One region of the Ramlibacter algicola genome, then DNA from elsewhere that is predicted to be linked to it. Evidence: predicted binding sites of a transcription regulator. Region 1 holds the regulator's gene; the other holds the start of a gene.
The links. The regulator NrdR, encoded in region 1, represses ribonucleotide reductase genes. The targets are predictions, from matches to a motif close to CACNANATNTNGTG.
Positions count from the first base shown of each region.

Region 2: a site for NrdR is predicted at 4,715-4,728, ahead of I8E28_RS03785 (ribonucleoside-diphosphate reductase subunit alpha). Genes of this name have one in related genera too.

Region 1 is NZ_JAEDAO010000001.1:2,067,405-2,075,143, reverse strand. Features, by position in the region: gene I8E28_RS10130 (lytic transglycosylase domain-containing protein) at 1-740, shown strand, start outside; gene glyA (serine hydroxymethyltransferase) at 913-2,157, shown strand; gene nrdR (transcriptional regulator NrdR) at 2,168-2,617, shown strand; gene I8E28_RS10115 (GspH/FimT family protein) at 2,621-3,181, opposite strand; gene I8E28_RS10110 (PilC/PilY family type IV pilus protein) at 3,315-7,739, opposite strand, start outside.
Region 2 is NZ_JAEDAO010000001.1:768,029-775,767, forward strand. Features, by position in the region: gene I8E28_RS03775 (histone H1-like DNA-binding protein) at 1-140, opposite strand, end outside; gene I8E28_RS03780 (ribonucleotide-diphosphate reductase subunit beta) at 333-1,544, opposite strand; gene I8E28_RS03785 (ribonucleoside-diphosphate reductase subunit alpha) at 1,689-4,616, opposite strand; gene ampD (1,6-anhydro-N-acetylmuramyl-L-alanine amidase AmpD) at 5,016-5,594, opposite strand; gene I8E28_RS03795 (sigma 54-interacting transcriptional regulator) at 5,575-7,065, opposite strand; gene I8E28_RS03800 (sensor histidine kinase) at 7,062-7,739, opposite strand, start outside.

The sequences.
Region 1 (7,739 bases):
CCCTCGTCGGGGTGGCCGTCATCCTGGCGCTGGCCACGCTGGCCACCCGGCCGGACCTCCGCCAGGCTGGCGAGACCGAATTGATGACCTGGCTGCGTGCCCGCCAGGTGGCCGCGCTCGGCATGGTGCCGGCGCCCGAGGCGGTCGACCGTGCCACGGCCGCGAACCTGAAGGACCTGCCCAAGCAGCAGGCCGCGCTTGCCTATTGGCTGAGCCGGAAGTACCGCGTGGCCCCGGAGCCGGTCGGCGCGCTCGTGGCCGAGGCTTATGACATCAGCCGGCGCACCAAGCTGGACCCGACCCTGATCCTGGCCGTGGTGGCCATCGAGTCCGGGTTCAACCCGTTCGCTCAGAGCCCGGTCGGCGCCCAGGGCCTGATGCAGGTCATGACCGGCGTGCACAGCGACAAGTACGAGAACTTCGGGGGCAAGCTGGCGGCCTTCGACCCGGTCACCAACCTGCGCGTGGGCGTCAAGGTGCTGCAGGAATGCATCCAGCGCGCCGGCTCGCTGCAGGGGGGCCTCAAATACTATGTGGGCGCCGCCCAGCTGCCGGACGACGGCGGCTACGCGGACAAGGTGCTGGCCGAGCACGCCCGGCTGCAACAGGTGGCTGCCGGCCGCTCGGTGCCGACCGCGCCGCCGGCGGTGATCCGTACCGTCGCGCCGGTCCCCGCCCCGTCGGAATCGGCCGAGCGCCGCGACGACCCGGACCGCGTCGCGGCTTGGACCTCGTCCTGAAGCGCTAAACTCCCTCCCGTACGCGACTGGCGATACGCGCGGCGCCCCTCGGGCGGGCCGCGCGGACGTGGAGACCCACGGGGGAGCGTGCCGCCGGCCCGGCCGGCGTCCCGCCGTTCGCCTGGGCAGCCCTCGTTCGACACGGGGGGCAACACCTCCAGGACTGCCGCGCATGTTCCACCGCAACATCCTCATCGAACAGACCGATCCCGAGCTCTGGGCCGCCATCACGGCGGAAAACCGCCGCCAGGAAGAGCACATCGAGCTGATCGCCAGCGAGAACTACGCCTCGCCCGCCGTCATGGCGGCGCAGGGCACCCAGCTGACCAACAAGTACGCCGAGGGCTATCCCGGCAAGCGCTACTACGGCGGCTGCGAGAACGTCGACGTCGCCGAGCAACTGGCGATCGACCGCGTCAAGCAGCTGTTCGGCGCCGACGCCGCCAACGTGCAGCCGCACTCCGGCGCGCAGGCCAACGAGGCCGTGTTCCTGGCCTTCCTCAAGCCGGGCGACACCATCATGGGCATGAGCCTGGCCGAAGGCGGCCACCTCACCCACGGCATGGCGCTGAACATGTCGGGCAAGTGGTTCAACGTCGTCTCGTACGGCCTCGACAAGGACGAAGCCATCGACTACGACGCGATGGAGCGCAAGGCGCGCGAGCACAAGCCCAAGCTGATCATCGCGGGCGCGTCGGCGTACTCGCTGCGCATCGATTTCGAGCGCTTCGCGCGCGTGGCCAGGGAGATCGGCGCGATCTTCATGGTGGACATGGCGCACTACGCCGGCCTGGTGGCCGCGGGCGCCTACCCCAACCCGGTGCCGCATGCCGACGTCGTGACGTCCACCACCCACAAGAGCCTGCGCGGCCCGCGCGGCGGCATCATCCTGATGAAGGCCGAGCACGAGAAGGCGATCAACAGCGCCATCTTCCCCGGCCTGCAAGGGGGGCCGCTGATGCACGTCATCGCGGCCAAGGCCGTCGCCTTCCAGGAAGCGCTGACGCCCGAGTTCAAGGCGTACCAGGAGCAGGTGGTGCGCAACGCGGACGTCGTGGCGCGCACGCTGGTCGAGCGCGGCCTGCGCATCGTCAGCGGCCGCACCGAGAGCCACGTCATGCTGGTCGACCTGCGCGCCAAGGGCATCACCGGCAAGGAAGCCGAGGCGGTGCTGGGCCAGGCGCACATGACCATCAACAAGAACGCGATCCCCAACGATCCCGAGAAGCCGATGGTCACCAGCGGCGTGCGCATCGGCACGCCTGCGATGACCACGCGCGGCTTCAAGGAAGACGAGGCGCGGCAGACGGCGCACCTGATCGCCGACGTTCTGGACAACCCGCGCGACCCGGCCAACATCGCCGCCGTGCGGGAGAAGGTCAACGCCCTCACCCGCCGGTTCCCGGTCTACAAGTGAAGGTCGCGCGATGAAGTGCCCCTTCTGCGGCAACGCCGACACCCAGGTGGTGGAGACGCGCGTGTCCGAGGACGGGGACTTCATCCGCCGCCGGCGCCAGTGCATCGACTGCGAAAAACGCTTCACGACCTACGAGCGGCCGGACGTCACGTTCCCGGCGGTGGTGAAGAAGGACGGCCGCCGCATCGAGTACGAGCGCGCCAAGCTGCTGGCGTCGATGAACCTGGCTCTGCGCAAGCGGCCCGTGAGCACCGAGCAGATCGACGCGGCCGTCGAGCGCATCGAGGAAAAGCTGCTCAACCTGGGCGTGCGCGAGATCCCCAGCGCGCGCATCGGCGAGCTGGTGATGCGCGAACTGAAGAAGCTGGACAAGGTGGCGTACGTGCGCTTCGCCAGCGTCTACCGCAGCTTCGAGGACATCGACGAGTTCAAGACGCTCGTCGACGAAGTGCGCCGCTGACCCTCACGGGCAGCCGTCCAGCACCGACTTCTGCACGCGCGGGCGGCCGTTCGCGTTGATCACGATCAGCCGGCCCGTCACCGGCTCCGCGGACGGGCGGCACACCGTGAGCGTGCCCGCCTGGAAGGCACCGCCGACCTGCCGTGTCGACCCGTCGGGCGCGTACGCGACGTAGCGCGCGAGTGTCCCGTTGCCCAAGGCGTGCAGGTCGCCACCGAGCGCCTGCTGCCGCTGCAGCAGCAGTTCGCCGGCCGCGCGGGTGCCGTTGCCGTTGCTGTCGACGAAGACGATCCAGCCCTGGTCCCAGCGGCCGGCCGTCGTGCACGTCGCGCCGTCGGCCGACTTGCACAGCGTGACGCGCGCCTTGCGCTTGAGCGCCTCGCTGCGCGCGAACAGCAGGTCGGCGAGCAGGTCGTTGCTGGCCGCGCTGGCCGCCATCGAGCCGACGAGCGATCGCAGCGACGGCAGGCCCACGCCCAGCAGCACGGCGGCGACGGCGAGCACCGCGAGCAGTTCGACGAGGGAGAAGCCGCGCTGCGCGGCCGGTACGGGATGGAAGTGCATCCGCGCAGGGTAGGCAGCGCTCCCCGCCGCTCCCACCACCAGCTGCAGGAGGCGCGCCGCACCGGCGCCATCCGGCCGGTGGAGAAAGACGAAGGGCGCCCTCAGGCGCCCTTCGCATCGATGCCGTGCGCGACTACTTCTTGTACCAGTAGGTGCGGCGCAGGTTCTTCGGGATGACCTTGCCCACGTTGCAGTTCTCGAGCGCCGAGTTGCAGGGGTTGTTGTTGGTGCCGCCCAGCTGGCTGCCCGAGATGCCGCAGCCGATGCAGAACTTCTCGTTGTACGTGGTCGTACCGCCGTTGCCGTTGTCCTTGGTCATCTGGACGATGCCCGCCACCGCGCTCGGGGGCATGCCGCCGCCTTGCAGGACGTTGCTCACGAACGTGCCGTCGAAGGGATTGACGCCGTAGGCGCGCGCCTCGCCCAGGTTGGCCGCGCAGGTGGCAGTGGTGTCCACGGGCTTGTTGGTCGCAAAGAACACCGTGCCGTTGACGGCCAGCGGTGCGTTGACCGCCTTCTCGCCGGTCGCCAGCGTGATGTACACGCCGCTGCGGGTGCCGTCCCAGGTGGTGCTGGTGGCGTTGAACAGGTCCGAGAGCTTCAGGGGCGACGCCATCGGAGAACCGAGGGCCGTCCCCGTGTCCCTCACGAGGAAGAAGCGGTCGACCGTGTTGTAGGACGAGCCGGCGGCCGTGTTCTTCAGCGGGTGCTCCCGGTCGCCGGAGGCGAGCGACAGCGCGTCGTAGGACCCCGTGGCGCCCGCTGCCTTGATGGACAGCACCGACGGCGGGAAGAAGAACTTGCGCACCGGCTTGCCGTCGCTGCAGAGGGAGGCCGCGGCGACGCCGTCGTCGCAGCCCAGGGAGGCGACCTTGCTCACGGCCCACGTGGCCGTATCCGCCGTGTTGACGTCGACGCGCCAGACGTTGCCGCCCAGGTCGCCGACGTACAGCTTGTCGACCTTGCCGTTGTTGTCGCGGTCCACGAAGGCGATGTCCGATGGGATCGGCTGGGTCATGCCCGGCACTGCCCGGCAGGTGCCGCTTGCGCCGCAGCTCGGCTGGGCGCGCCACACGAGCGCTCCGGACACCGCGTCCACGATGTAGATGGCGCGGCCCATGGCGGCGGTGCCCGCGGGCTCGGTGTCGTGCGCGGGGTCATAACCGCCGCCGAACACGAGCACCGGGTTGGCGTAGTTCTGCAGGAGCGTCAGGCGCGGGCGCGACCAGGTCTGGCCCAGTTCCTCGAAGCCCGTGCTGTTGGTGTCGATGCGCCACAGGACCTGGGGCGACTGCGGCTGCGTGATGTCGAGCGCGTACAGGAAGCGACCGCCCCGGCGCATGGTGAGGTAGATGTAGGCGGTTTCGATCGAACCGGTCGCGGTCAGCTTCTGGTAAACGCCGGTCGGGCCGTCCACGAAGTAGTTCTTGGGCAGCGCCGTCTTGAGGACCGTGGACGGGAACTGCAGTTCCGGCGAGTTCGTGCGCAGGCGGTTCAGGTACGGGTAGTGCTCCGGCAGCACCAGGCCCCACAGCTCGCCGCCGGGGTCCACCGAACCGATCCTGCCGGCCTGGTTCCCGTTGATGGCGCGGAACACGCCGTCGTTGGCGCCGTAGAACGCCACGATGCCGCGGCTGTCGCCGTAGTTGATCACGAGCGGGCGCGAATGCAGCACGTCGCCGTGGATGGATTCGCGCACCTTGATGCCGTTGCCCGGGCCCTTCTCGTCGCCCTGGTTGTCCAGGCCGCGCACCCACTTGATCACGGTGTCGCGGTCGGGCGAGGACGTGGCGCTGTACGCCTGCATGTTGGCGCCGGTGGCCGGGGTGGTCGGGTTCAGCGGGATCGGCCCGTAGGTCAGCGTGGTGCAGCCCGGGTTCACAGTGCAGGTGACCGCGTAGGACCCGGCGTATTCCGATTCGTCGGTGTAGCCGGTGCCGTTCAGCGGCGCGATGGTGACCGTGTCCCCCGTCACCAGGGAATTGGAGGGCACGACCACCGTCACCGTCCCCGTGGCGCTACGGGACACGGAGGACGCCGTGATCGACGCTCCGCCGACGCTGACCGTGGTGCCGTCCGGGATGATGGCCGCCGCGGGCGGCAGGGACACGGTGTAGGTCGCCGTCGTGCAGCTGCCGTTGCACGAGATCGTGGCGCTGCCGCTGGTGGGCACGAATCCCGCCGACGCCGACGTGACGTTCAGCACGTCGCCGCTGGTGAAGTAGTTCGCTGGCAGGTTCGACGCCTGGATCGTCGCCGATGCCGCATTGTTCATCCGCTGCAGGTTCACCGTCTGCGGGGTCGTCGCCACGGATGCGTAGGTGGTGCCGCCGTTGGTGGCGGGCTTCAGGTCGTTGCTGTTGTTGAAGCTGGCGGTGAAGCTGAACTGGGTCGAGTTGATCCGGGTGATCCGGTACGTGCCGTCCACGCCCTTGCTGCCGGTGATCGTCACCGACTGCTGGTCATGGAAGGTGTGCCCTGCCGTGGTCGCGGTGACCGTGGTGCCGGACCCGGACATGTTGCCCGAGATGGCGGTGGCCGTGCTGCTCGGGTAGGCGAGCGTGCCGGTAGCGCCGGCGCCCGCCGGCGGAGACAGCGTCAGCGAGATCGTGAACGAACCGGTGTTGGTTCCGTTGGCCACGTTGCCGATCACCACGGGCGACGAATAGCCTGCGATCGTGCTGCTGAACTGCACGGAGTCGCCGTTGGCGAAGCTGTGCGGTATCGAGGTCACCACCGTTGCCAGCTCCGTCGACGTCGCGCATCCGGACGTGCTGCAGGCCGGCCGCGTGATCGAGGCGAGGCCGAAGCTCGCCACGCCGGGCTTGCTCAGCACGTAGGTGCCGACCGCCGGCGTTTTGGGCGTGTCCGGGAGCCCCGTGATGGTGAAGCTGTTCGAGCTGTTGATGTTCGCCGCCGTGAGCGTCCGCGTGACGTTGTACGCCGCCTGGTTGACGTTGCGGATCGTCACCACGGAGCCCGCCGTGAAGCCGTGGTTGCCCTGCGTCGTCACCAGCGCGGTCGTGCCGGTGCGCACGATCGAATTGATCCGCACCGAGTTGTCCGCGCCGAAGGCATTGGCGGCGATGGCACTGTTGGCGGTGGAGAACTCGTTGCCGCCGTTCGTGAGGTTGGGGTCGCACGTGCCGCCGGCCGGGCAGTAGGTGTACAGGCGCCGCGGGTTCGTGGTGGCGGCCATCGCGCCGGCGAACGTGGCCCTCAGGTTCTCCTTGCGCAACTGCTGCGCGACGCCGCCCTTCTCCACGACCTCGCCGTCGGGCAGGTCGAACGCGGTGGGCGTCGCCCCCTTGAGGTCATTGACGAAGAAGCCGCCGGTGGCCGTGTCGTCCGGCGCCGTGGTGGTGTCCTTGTAAGTCCAGTAGCTCTCCGCGCTGGGCGACAGGAAGCCGGTGCCCGCGGAACTGATCGCCGCCTGCCCCCTCGCGTCGCCCATCACCAGCGCGCCGTTGGTGCCGGTGACCAGCTTGTACTGCTTCAGGTTGCCCATCCACCGCGGGTTGCCCTCGGCATCCGGGCGGAACATCCCCAGGAAGATCTGGTTCAGGTAGGTGCCCTGCGCGTTCACCGACACCGGCAGCGACGCCGACGAGAACACGCTGTTGACCGCCTGCACCTCGTTGAGGATCTTCAGCAGCGCCTCGGTCAGCCCGGACGCGTCGCTGGTCGGGAAGAACTTGCCGCCACCATACGTGGCCATGCTGGACAGCAGGGCCGGGTAATCGGCCTTGTAGTTGGCGCCGCAGGTGCCCTGCATGCCGATCGTATACGTGATGATGTTCTGGAGACCGTTGCTCTGCCCTGTGGGAGAGTTTGTGCCGGCGTCCTGCTGGAACATGAGGCGCGCCCACTCGTCGGCCCAGTTCGTCGACCAATCACCGCTCGAGCTGGTGGCCACCACGCTGGTGATGCCGCACATAGCCGGATTGAACGCCGCGGCCGTGGTGATCTTGCCCTTCTGCGAGTCGCTGGCGTTCACGCGGGTGTCCGCCATCGACCAGTTGTTCGACGCGCCGTCCGGGCCCGGCGAGGGATTGCCGTTGCTGGGGCTCTTGTCGGTGTTGGCGATGTAGATGATGAAGTTGCGCTGGCAGCCGGTCAGCTGGGACGGCGAGTAGGTCGTGCCCGACAGGCCGGTCTTGCCGTTGAAATAGGCCCAGGCCTCCTGCATCACCGCGTCGGCGGACTGCGACGCGGTGTTCACCTTGACGCTGAAGTCGTTCGGGCCGTTGTTGTTGCCCGTGGCATTCCACGACTTGATGAAGTCGATCATGCTCTGCTTGTTCGACTTGCCGTACGTCGGGTTCGTCGCGGTGGTCATCGGCGTCAGCTTGCGCAGCAGGCAACCGCCACCGCCGCTTGCGGCGCACAGCTCGTGGTACGCGTTGGTGGTCGCGGCCGGGGACGAGGTCGCGTAGCCGTTCCCGTTGCTCACCATCAGGCCGATGTTCACGGAGCCGTCGGGCAGCGAATTGATCGCATCCACCAGCGCGCATTGCAGCATGCCGGCGGACTTCTGCGAGCCCAGCGACGGCGGGGT
Region 2 (7,739 bases), 1.3 Mb from region 1:
GCCTTCTTGGCCGCCGCCTTCTTGGCCGGAGCCTTCTTGGCGGTGGTCTTGCGGGCCGTGGCCTTCTTCGCCGGCGCCTTCTTGGCGGCCGACTTGCGCGCGGTGGATTTCTTCGCGGCGGCTTTCTTCGCAGTTGCCATTTCCATTCTCCTGTTCAAGTTGACATCAACATCAACGAAAGAAGCACTGGCAGCCTTGTTGGTGGCTGGCCAGCGATCCATGGGGTTGGGCCTGGGCCCAGCGCCATGAACACCGTGACCCGCACGGCGCCGGCTCTTGTGGCCGGTCGCCGGTGCGGGCGAATCTCAAAAAACCAAACTACGCAGTTGCCTTCAATCCCAGGAAAGCGCGCCACCCGACTGGTACTCGATCACGCGGGTTTCGAAGAAGTTGCGCTCTTTCTTCAGGTCGATCATTTCACTCATCCAGGGGAAGGGGTTCTCCTCGTTGGGGAACAGCGCTTCCAGGCCGATCTGCGTGGCGCGCCGGTTGGCGATGTAGCGCAGGTAGCCCTTGAACATGGATGCATTGAGGCCCAGCACGCCACGCGGCATGGTGTCCTCGGCATAGCGGTATTCGAGTTCGACGGCCTTCTGGAACAGGCCCTTGATCTCGGCCTTGAAGTCGGCCGTCCACAGGTGCGGGTTCTCCAGCTTCAGCTGGTTGATCAGGTCGATGCCGAAGTTGCAGTGCATCGACTCGTCCCGCAGGATGTACTGGTACTGCTCGGCAGCACCCGTCATCTTGTTCTGCCGGCCCAGCGCCAGGATCTGCGTGAAGCCGACGTAGAAGAACAGGCCTTCCATCAGGCAGGCGAAGACGATCAGCGACTTGAGCAGCGTCTGGTCGGCTTCCGGCGTGCCGGTGTGGAAGTCGGGGTCCATGATCGCCTCGATGAAGGGGATCAGGAACTGGTCCTTGTCGCGGATGGACTGGACCTCGTTGTACGCGTTGAAGATCTCGGACTCGTCCAGGCCGAGCGATTCCACGATGTACTGGTACGCGTGGGTGTGGATCGCTTCCTCGAACGCCTGGCGCAGCAGGAACTGGCGGCACTCGGGCGCCGTGATGTGGCGGTAGGTGCCCAGTACGATGTTGTTGGCGGCCAGCGAGTCGGCGGTGACGAAGAAGCCGAGGTTGCGCTTGATGATGCGGCGCTCGTCCTCGGTCAGGCCGTTGGGGTCCTTCCACAACGCGATGTCGCGCGTCATGTTCACTTCCTGCGGCATCCAGTGGTTGGCGCAGGTGGCGAGGTACTTCTCCCAGGCCCACTTGTACTTGAACGGCACCAGCTGGTTGACGTCCGTCTGGCCGTTGATGATGCGCTTGTCGGCCGCGTTGACGCGGCGCGCGCTGGTCACGGCACGCGCGGGTTGCGGCGGCACGGTGGCGCCGTCGTCGAGCGTGCGGATCGGGGCGATGGAGGAGGCGGCGGGCTGCAGCGCAGGCTGCGGGGATGAAAGGGGCGCCTCGCGGTTCCAGGGTGAACCGCTGTTCGCGGGAGTCGGCGGTGTGGGCTTGACTTCGTCGTCCCAGGTCAGCATGTGTCTTCCAGTGCTCGGATTATCGCGAGCCGTGATGTGCGTTGCAAAGTGTCCGTTCACATCACGGCGCGATTGTGTTGTTCATTCGCATCGGCGTCCTGTCGGAGAACGCCGACACGTACTTCGTTCAATCCTGCGTCGTGATCACTGGCAGGCCTCGCAGCCGGGATCGTCGATCGCGCAGAACTTGATGTCGGTGGCCGGCGTCGCGTCCATCTGCGCCTGCGCGGCGGCCGCCGCCGCTTCGAGCGCGGAGGCACCACCGGCCGGTGCCGCGGAGAGGCCACCACCGGCGCCGTTGGACACCGCGTTGAGGCGGCCCGACTGCACCGTCGACTTCTCGGCGTGCGTGGCGCTGATCGTGCGCAGGTAGTACGTGGTCTTCAGGCCGCGCAGCCACGCGAGCTTGTAGGTGTCGTCCAGCTTCTTGCCCGATGCGCCGGCCATGTAGATGTTCAGCGACTGCGCCTGGTCGATCCACTTCTGGCGGCGCGCGGCGGCTTCCACCAGCCACACCGGCTCGACCTCGAACGCCGTCGCGTACAGCGCCTTGACGTCCTGCGGCACGCGGTCGATCGGGCGCAGCGAACCGTCGAAGTGCTTCAGGTCCATGACCATCACGTCGTCCCACAGGCCCAGGCGCTTGAGGTCGCGCACCAGGTAGTGGTTGATGACGGTGAACTCGCCGGACAGGTTGGACTTGACCGACAGGTTGCCGAAGCACGGCTCGATGGACGCGTCGACGCCGATGATGTTGGAGATGGTGGCCGTCGGCGCGATGGCGATGCAGTTGCTGTTGCGCATGCCGTCGGCCGCGATCTTCTTGCGCAGCGCGTCCCAGTCCAGCGTGGCCGAGCGGTCCACCTCGACGTAGCCGCCGCGGGCGCCTGCCAGCAGGTCCAGCGTGTCGGGCGGCAGGATGCCCTTGTCCCACAGCGAGCCCCTGTAGCTGGAATAGCGGCCGCGTTCCCGGGCCAGCTCGGTCGATGCCCAGTAGGCGTGGTAGCAGACCGCTTCCATCGACTTGTCGGCGAAGTCCACGGCGTCCTGCGACGCGTACGGGATGCGCAGTTCGTACAGCGCGTCCTGGAAGCCCATGATCCCCAGGCCGACCGGGCGGTGGCGCAGGTTGGAATCACGCGCCTTCTTGACCGCGTAGTAGTTGATGTCGATCACGTTGTCCAGCATGCGCATGGCGACCTGCACCGTGCGCTTGAGCTTGTCGTGGTCGATGGCGCCGTCCTTCAGGTGCTGCACCATGTTGACCGAGCCGAGGTTGCAGACCGCGGTCTCGGTGTCGCTGGTGTTCAGCGTGATCTCGGTGCACAGGTTGGACGAGTGCACCACGCCGACGTGCTGCTGCGGCGAGCGCACGTTGCAGGCGTCCTTGAACGTGATCCAGGGATGGCCGGTCTCGAACAGCATCGAGAGCATCTTGCGCCACATGTCGGTGGCCGCCACGGTCTTGCTCGGCTTGATCTCGCCGCGCCTGGCCTTCTCCTCGTAGGCGACGTAGGCCTTCTCGAACTCGGCACCGAACTTGTCGTGCAGGTCGGGCACGTTGGAGGGGGAGAACAGGGTCCACTCGCCCTTTTCCATCACGCGGCGCATGAACAGGTCCGGGATCCAGTTGGCCGTGTTCATGTCGTGCGTGCGGCGGCGGTCGTCGCCGGTGTTCTTGCGCAGCTCGAGGAATTCCTCGATGTCCAGGTGCCAGGACTCCAGGTACGTGCAGACCGCGCCCTTGCGCTTGCCGCCCTGGTTGACCGCCACGGCGGTGTCGTTGACGACCTTCAGGAACGGCACGACGCCCTGCGATTCCCCATTGGTGCCCTTGATGTGCGAGCCCAGCGCGCGCACGCGGGTCCAGTCGTTGCCCAGGCCGCCGGCGAATTTGGACAGCAGCGCGTTTTCCTTGATCGACTCGTAGATGCCGTCCAGGTCGTCCGGCACGGTCGTCAGGTAGCACGAGGACAGCTGGCTGCGCAGCGTGCCGCTGTTGAACAGCGTCGGCGTGGACGACATGAAGTCGAACGAGGACAGCACCTCGTAGAACTCGATGGCGCGCGCCTCGCGGTCGATCTCGTTGAGCGACAGGCCCATGGCCACGCGCATGAAGAACGCCTGCGGCAGCTCGATGCGGGTCTTGCGCACGTGCAGGAAGTAGCGGTCGTACAGCGTCTGCAGGCCGAGGTAGTCGAACTTCAGGTCGCGCTCGGGCTTGAGCGCGGCGCCCAGGCGGCGCAGGTCGAACTGCAGCAGGTCGGGGTTGAGCAGCTCGGCGTCGACGCCCTTCTTGATGAAGCCGGGGAAGTAGTCGGCGTAGGCCTGGGCCGCGGCGGCGGGCGAGACGTCCTGGCCGAGCACTTCCTTGAAGATCGTGTGCAGCAGCAGGCGCGCGGTGGCGTAGGTGTAGTCGGGGTCCTTCTCGATCAGCGTGCGCGCGGCCAGGATGGAGGCCTTGTAGACCTCGTCGATCGGCACGCCGTCGTACAGGTTGCGCATCGTCTCGGCGACGATCGGGTCCGGCTTGACGTCGGCCGACAGGCCGGCGCAGGCGTTCTCGATCAGCCCCTGCAACTGGCCCATGTCCATCGGGATGCGCTGGCCGCCGTCGGTGACGTGCAGCACGGGGGCTTCGACCACGGCGGGCGTGCCCTGCTTGGCGCGCTCCTGCGAGCGGCGCTCGCGGTACAGCACGTAGGCGCGGGCGACGTCGTGCTGGCCGCTGCGCATCAGGCCGAGTTCGACGGCGTCCTGCACGTCCTCGATGTGGAACGTGCCGCCGCCCGGGCGCGAACGCACCAGCGCGCGCACGACGGACTGCGTGAGGGCCTCGACGGTCTCGCGCACGCTGGCCGACGCGGCGCCCTGCGTGCCGTGCACGGCCAGGAACGCCTTCATCATCGCGATCGCGATCTTGTCCGGCGCGAACGGCACCACCGAGCCGTTGCGGCGAATGATCTGGTACTGGGTCAGCGGCAGCTGCGTGCCCTGCACGGAGCCCGTCGCGGCGGACGGGGCGGCCATCGTGGCGGCGGTCGTGCTGGTGATGCTCTGGGCAGTTTGCATGGAGGTCCTTCTTGCGGGGTGTTGTCTCTCGGGAGGGCGGAAGTGTACTGGCTTCCCGTCGTCGAACCACTATAGGTAGCGTCCGCGATCGGTGCAAGCACTAGATGTAGTGGTCAACCGGTGGGCTGACGGTGCACAAGGTGTGGACATCCGGTGGGTGGATGGCCGCGCGTGGCGCATGCGACACGCATTCGGTCACGCGTGCTCAGTGCTGCGCGTGGTTGAGCTGCGTGGCGTGCGGGCGCGGTGCGCCTTCGATCGTGTCGTTCGTCGGATGGACCTTCGCACGTGCAGCCATGCATTACTCCTCGTTCGTGTGCAGCCCACTATAGCTAGCGTCGGAGCCGGCCACAAGCCACTAGATGTAGTGGTCGCGCTCGGGCAACAACGGCCGTGCGATTAGGGAAAAACCGAGGTGTCCCAGGCGAGGCTTGCACGCAGGCGCGGCCAGTCGAAGCCCGCGCCGGGGTCCTGCTTGCGCCCCGGCGCCACGTGTTCGTGGCCCGCGACGTGGCGGATCGCGTAGCGCTGCGCCAGCGCCGCGCACAAATCCGTCACGGCTTCGTATTGCGCGTCCTCGAACGCGCCGCCCTCGAGGCCCTCGAGCTCGATGCCGACGGAAAAGTCGTTGCAGTTGTCGCGCCCGCGCCAATGCGATGCGCCTGCGTGCCAGGCGCGGTCGTCGCAGCTGACGAACTGCCACAGCTCGCCGCCGCGGCGCACGTAGAAATGCGACGACACCTGCATGCCCTCGATGGTGCGGAAGTAGGGGTGCGCGCCCCAGTCCAGCGTGTTGGTGAACAGGCGCTGCACCTCGTCGCCGCCGTACTGCCCGGGCGGCAGGCTGATCGAATGCAGCAGCACGAGGTCGACGACGGCGTCCGCCGGACGGGGACCGAAGTTCGGCGAGTCGAGCCGGCGCGCGAAGCGGTACCAGCCGCCGGACCAGAGCGCGTCGTCAGGCGGCGCCGTTGTCATTGGCTTCCTCGCCGCCGGGCGCGGCGATGCCCAGGCGCGCGATGCGGTAGCGGATCTGCCGCAGGCTCAGGCCCAGGCGCTGCGCGGCGGCGGTACGGTTGAAGCCGGTCTCCTGCAGCGCGCGCACGAGGATCTCGCGCTCCTGCTGGTCCAGGTAGGCCTGCAGGTCGGACGGCATGTCGCCCGCCGCCGGCGCTGGCGCCGGCGCGATGGGGGCTGCCGTCGCGGCGGGTGCCGCGGAAGGAGGAACCGGCGATTCCGGGCTGGCCGACAGCGCGGCGTCGATCTGCAGCACCTGGCCGTCGGACAGCGCGGCGGCGCGGTGCAGCAGGTTCTCCAGTTCGCGCACGTTGCCCGGCAGCGGCTGCTGCGCCAGTTCGTCCAGCACGGCCGGAGACAGCACCGGCACCGGCATGCCCGAGTCCTGCGCGATGCGTCCCAGCAGCGCTTCGCACAGCGCCGGCAGGTCCTCGCGGCGCTCGCGTAGCGGCGGCATCACGAGCTCGATCACGTTGAGCCGGTAATAGAGGTCCTGGCGGAAGCGGCCCGACGCGACGTCGGCGGCCAGGTCGCGGTGCGTGGCGCTGACGATGCGCACGTCGACCGCGTCTTCCTGCGTCGAGCCGATGGCGCGCACCTGCCGCTCCTGGATGGCGCGCAGCAGCTTCGATTGCATCGGCAGCGGCAGGTCGCCGATCTCGTCGAGGAACAGCGTGCCGCCCTGGGCGGCCTGGAAATACCCTTCGCGATCGGCGGTGGCGCCGGTGTACGACCCCTTGCGGGCGCCGAAGAACTCGGCTTCCAGCAGCGATTCGGGGATGGCGCCGCAGTTCACCGTCACGAAGGGGCCCTCGCCGCGGTGGCTGCACGCATGCAGCGCGCGCGCCGCCAGTTCCTTGCCGGTGCCCGATTCGCCGCGCACCAGCACCGGCGCCATGCTGCGCGCGACCTTCGAAATGCGGTCCTTGACCTGCAGCATAGGCGCGGACTGGCCCACCATCCGGTCGAGCGCCGATTGCGCGGCACCCGAGGGCCGCTCCTTCATGGCGGCGCCATTGGGGCGCGGCGCGCGGGGCGTGCCGTTGTTGCGCTCCAGGATCGCCGAAGCGACCACGTTGCGGAACTGGCGCAGGTCGACCGGCTTGGTGAGGTAGTCGAAGGCGCCGGCCTTCAGCGCCTCGACCGCGTTCTCCGCCGAGCCGTACGCGGTCATCACGATGCAGCGCTCGGGCCGCTGCTGCGCCTGCATGCGCTGCAGCAGTTCCAGGCCCATGCCGTCCGGCAGGCGCATGTCGGTGATCACGACGTCGAACGGCCGGTCCTGCAGTTGCTGCCAGCCGTCCTCCAGCGTCGCGGCGGCGTCGACGCGGTAGCCCTCGCGCAACAAGGTCAGTTCGTACAGGGTGCGCAGGTCGGGCTCGTCGTCGACGACGAGCACCTGCGGCGCGGAAGGGGCGGAGGGCTGGCTCACGCGCCGATTGTGGCAAAGGGGGCCGCGGGGGCAAGGCGCGGTGGCGTGCGAAACGCCACGAAGAACGCATTGCCGTTGCCGCCGCCGCTGGAAGGCGCCGGCCCGCGCCGGTAGCCGATGCTGGCACCGTGCCGCTCGCACAGTTCGCGGCAGATGTACAGGCCCAGGCCGCTGGAGCGGCTCTGGGAGGAGAAGAACGGTTCGAACAGGTGCCGTTCCACCGTGGGGTCCAGCGCGTCGCCGTCGCTCCACACCGTCAGCGTCGGGCACTCGCCGCCTTCGGTGACGACCTGGATAGCGCCGGGCTGCTCCGACGCGTAGCGCAGCGCGTTGTCCAGCAGGTTCACGAGCACGCGCCGCAGGTGGTCGGCCTCGAAGACGGCGGCCGCGCCGCGGGCCTCGAACACGAGCTGCACCCGGTCGTCGCAGCGGTGCTGCCGGATCCAGTCGTCCGCGGTGGACCACACCTCGGCGTCCAGGTCGAGCGCGGGCGAGGCGGCGCCGTTCGCCTGGTGCGGCACGCGCGCGACGTCCAGGATCTCCTCGACGATGCGGCCGAGCCGCTGCGCGTTCTGCCGCACGAGGGCACTGAGCTGGCGGTGGCCGGGCTCGCGGAGGTCCTCTTCCAGCAGCTCGTTGGCCTGCGTGATCGCAGCCAGCGGATTGCGGATCTC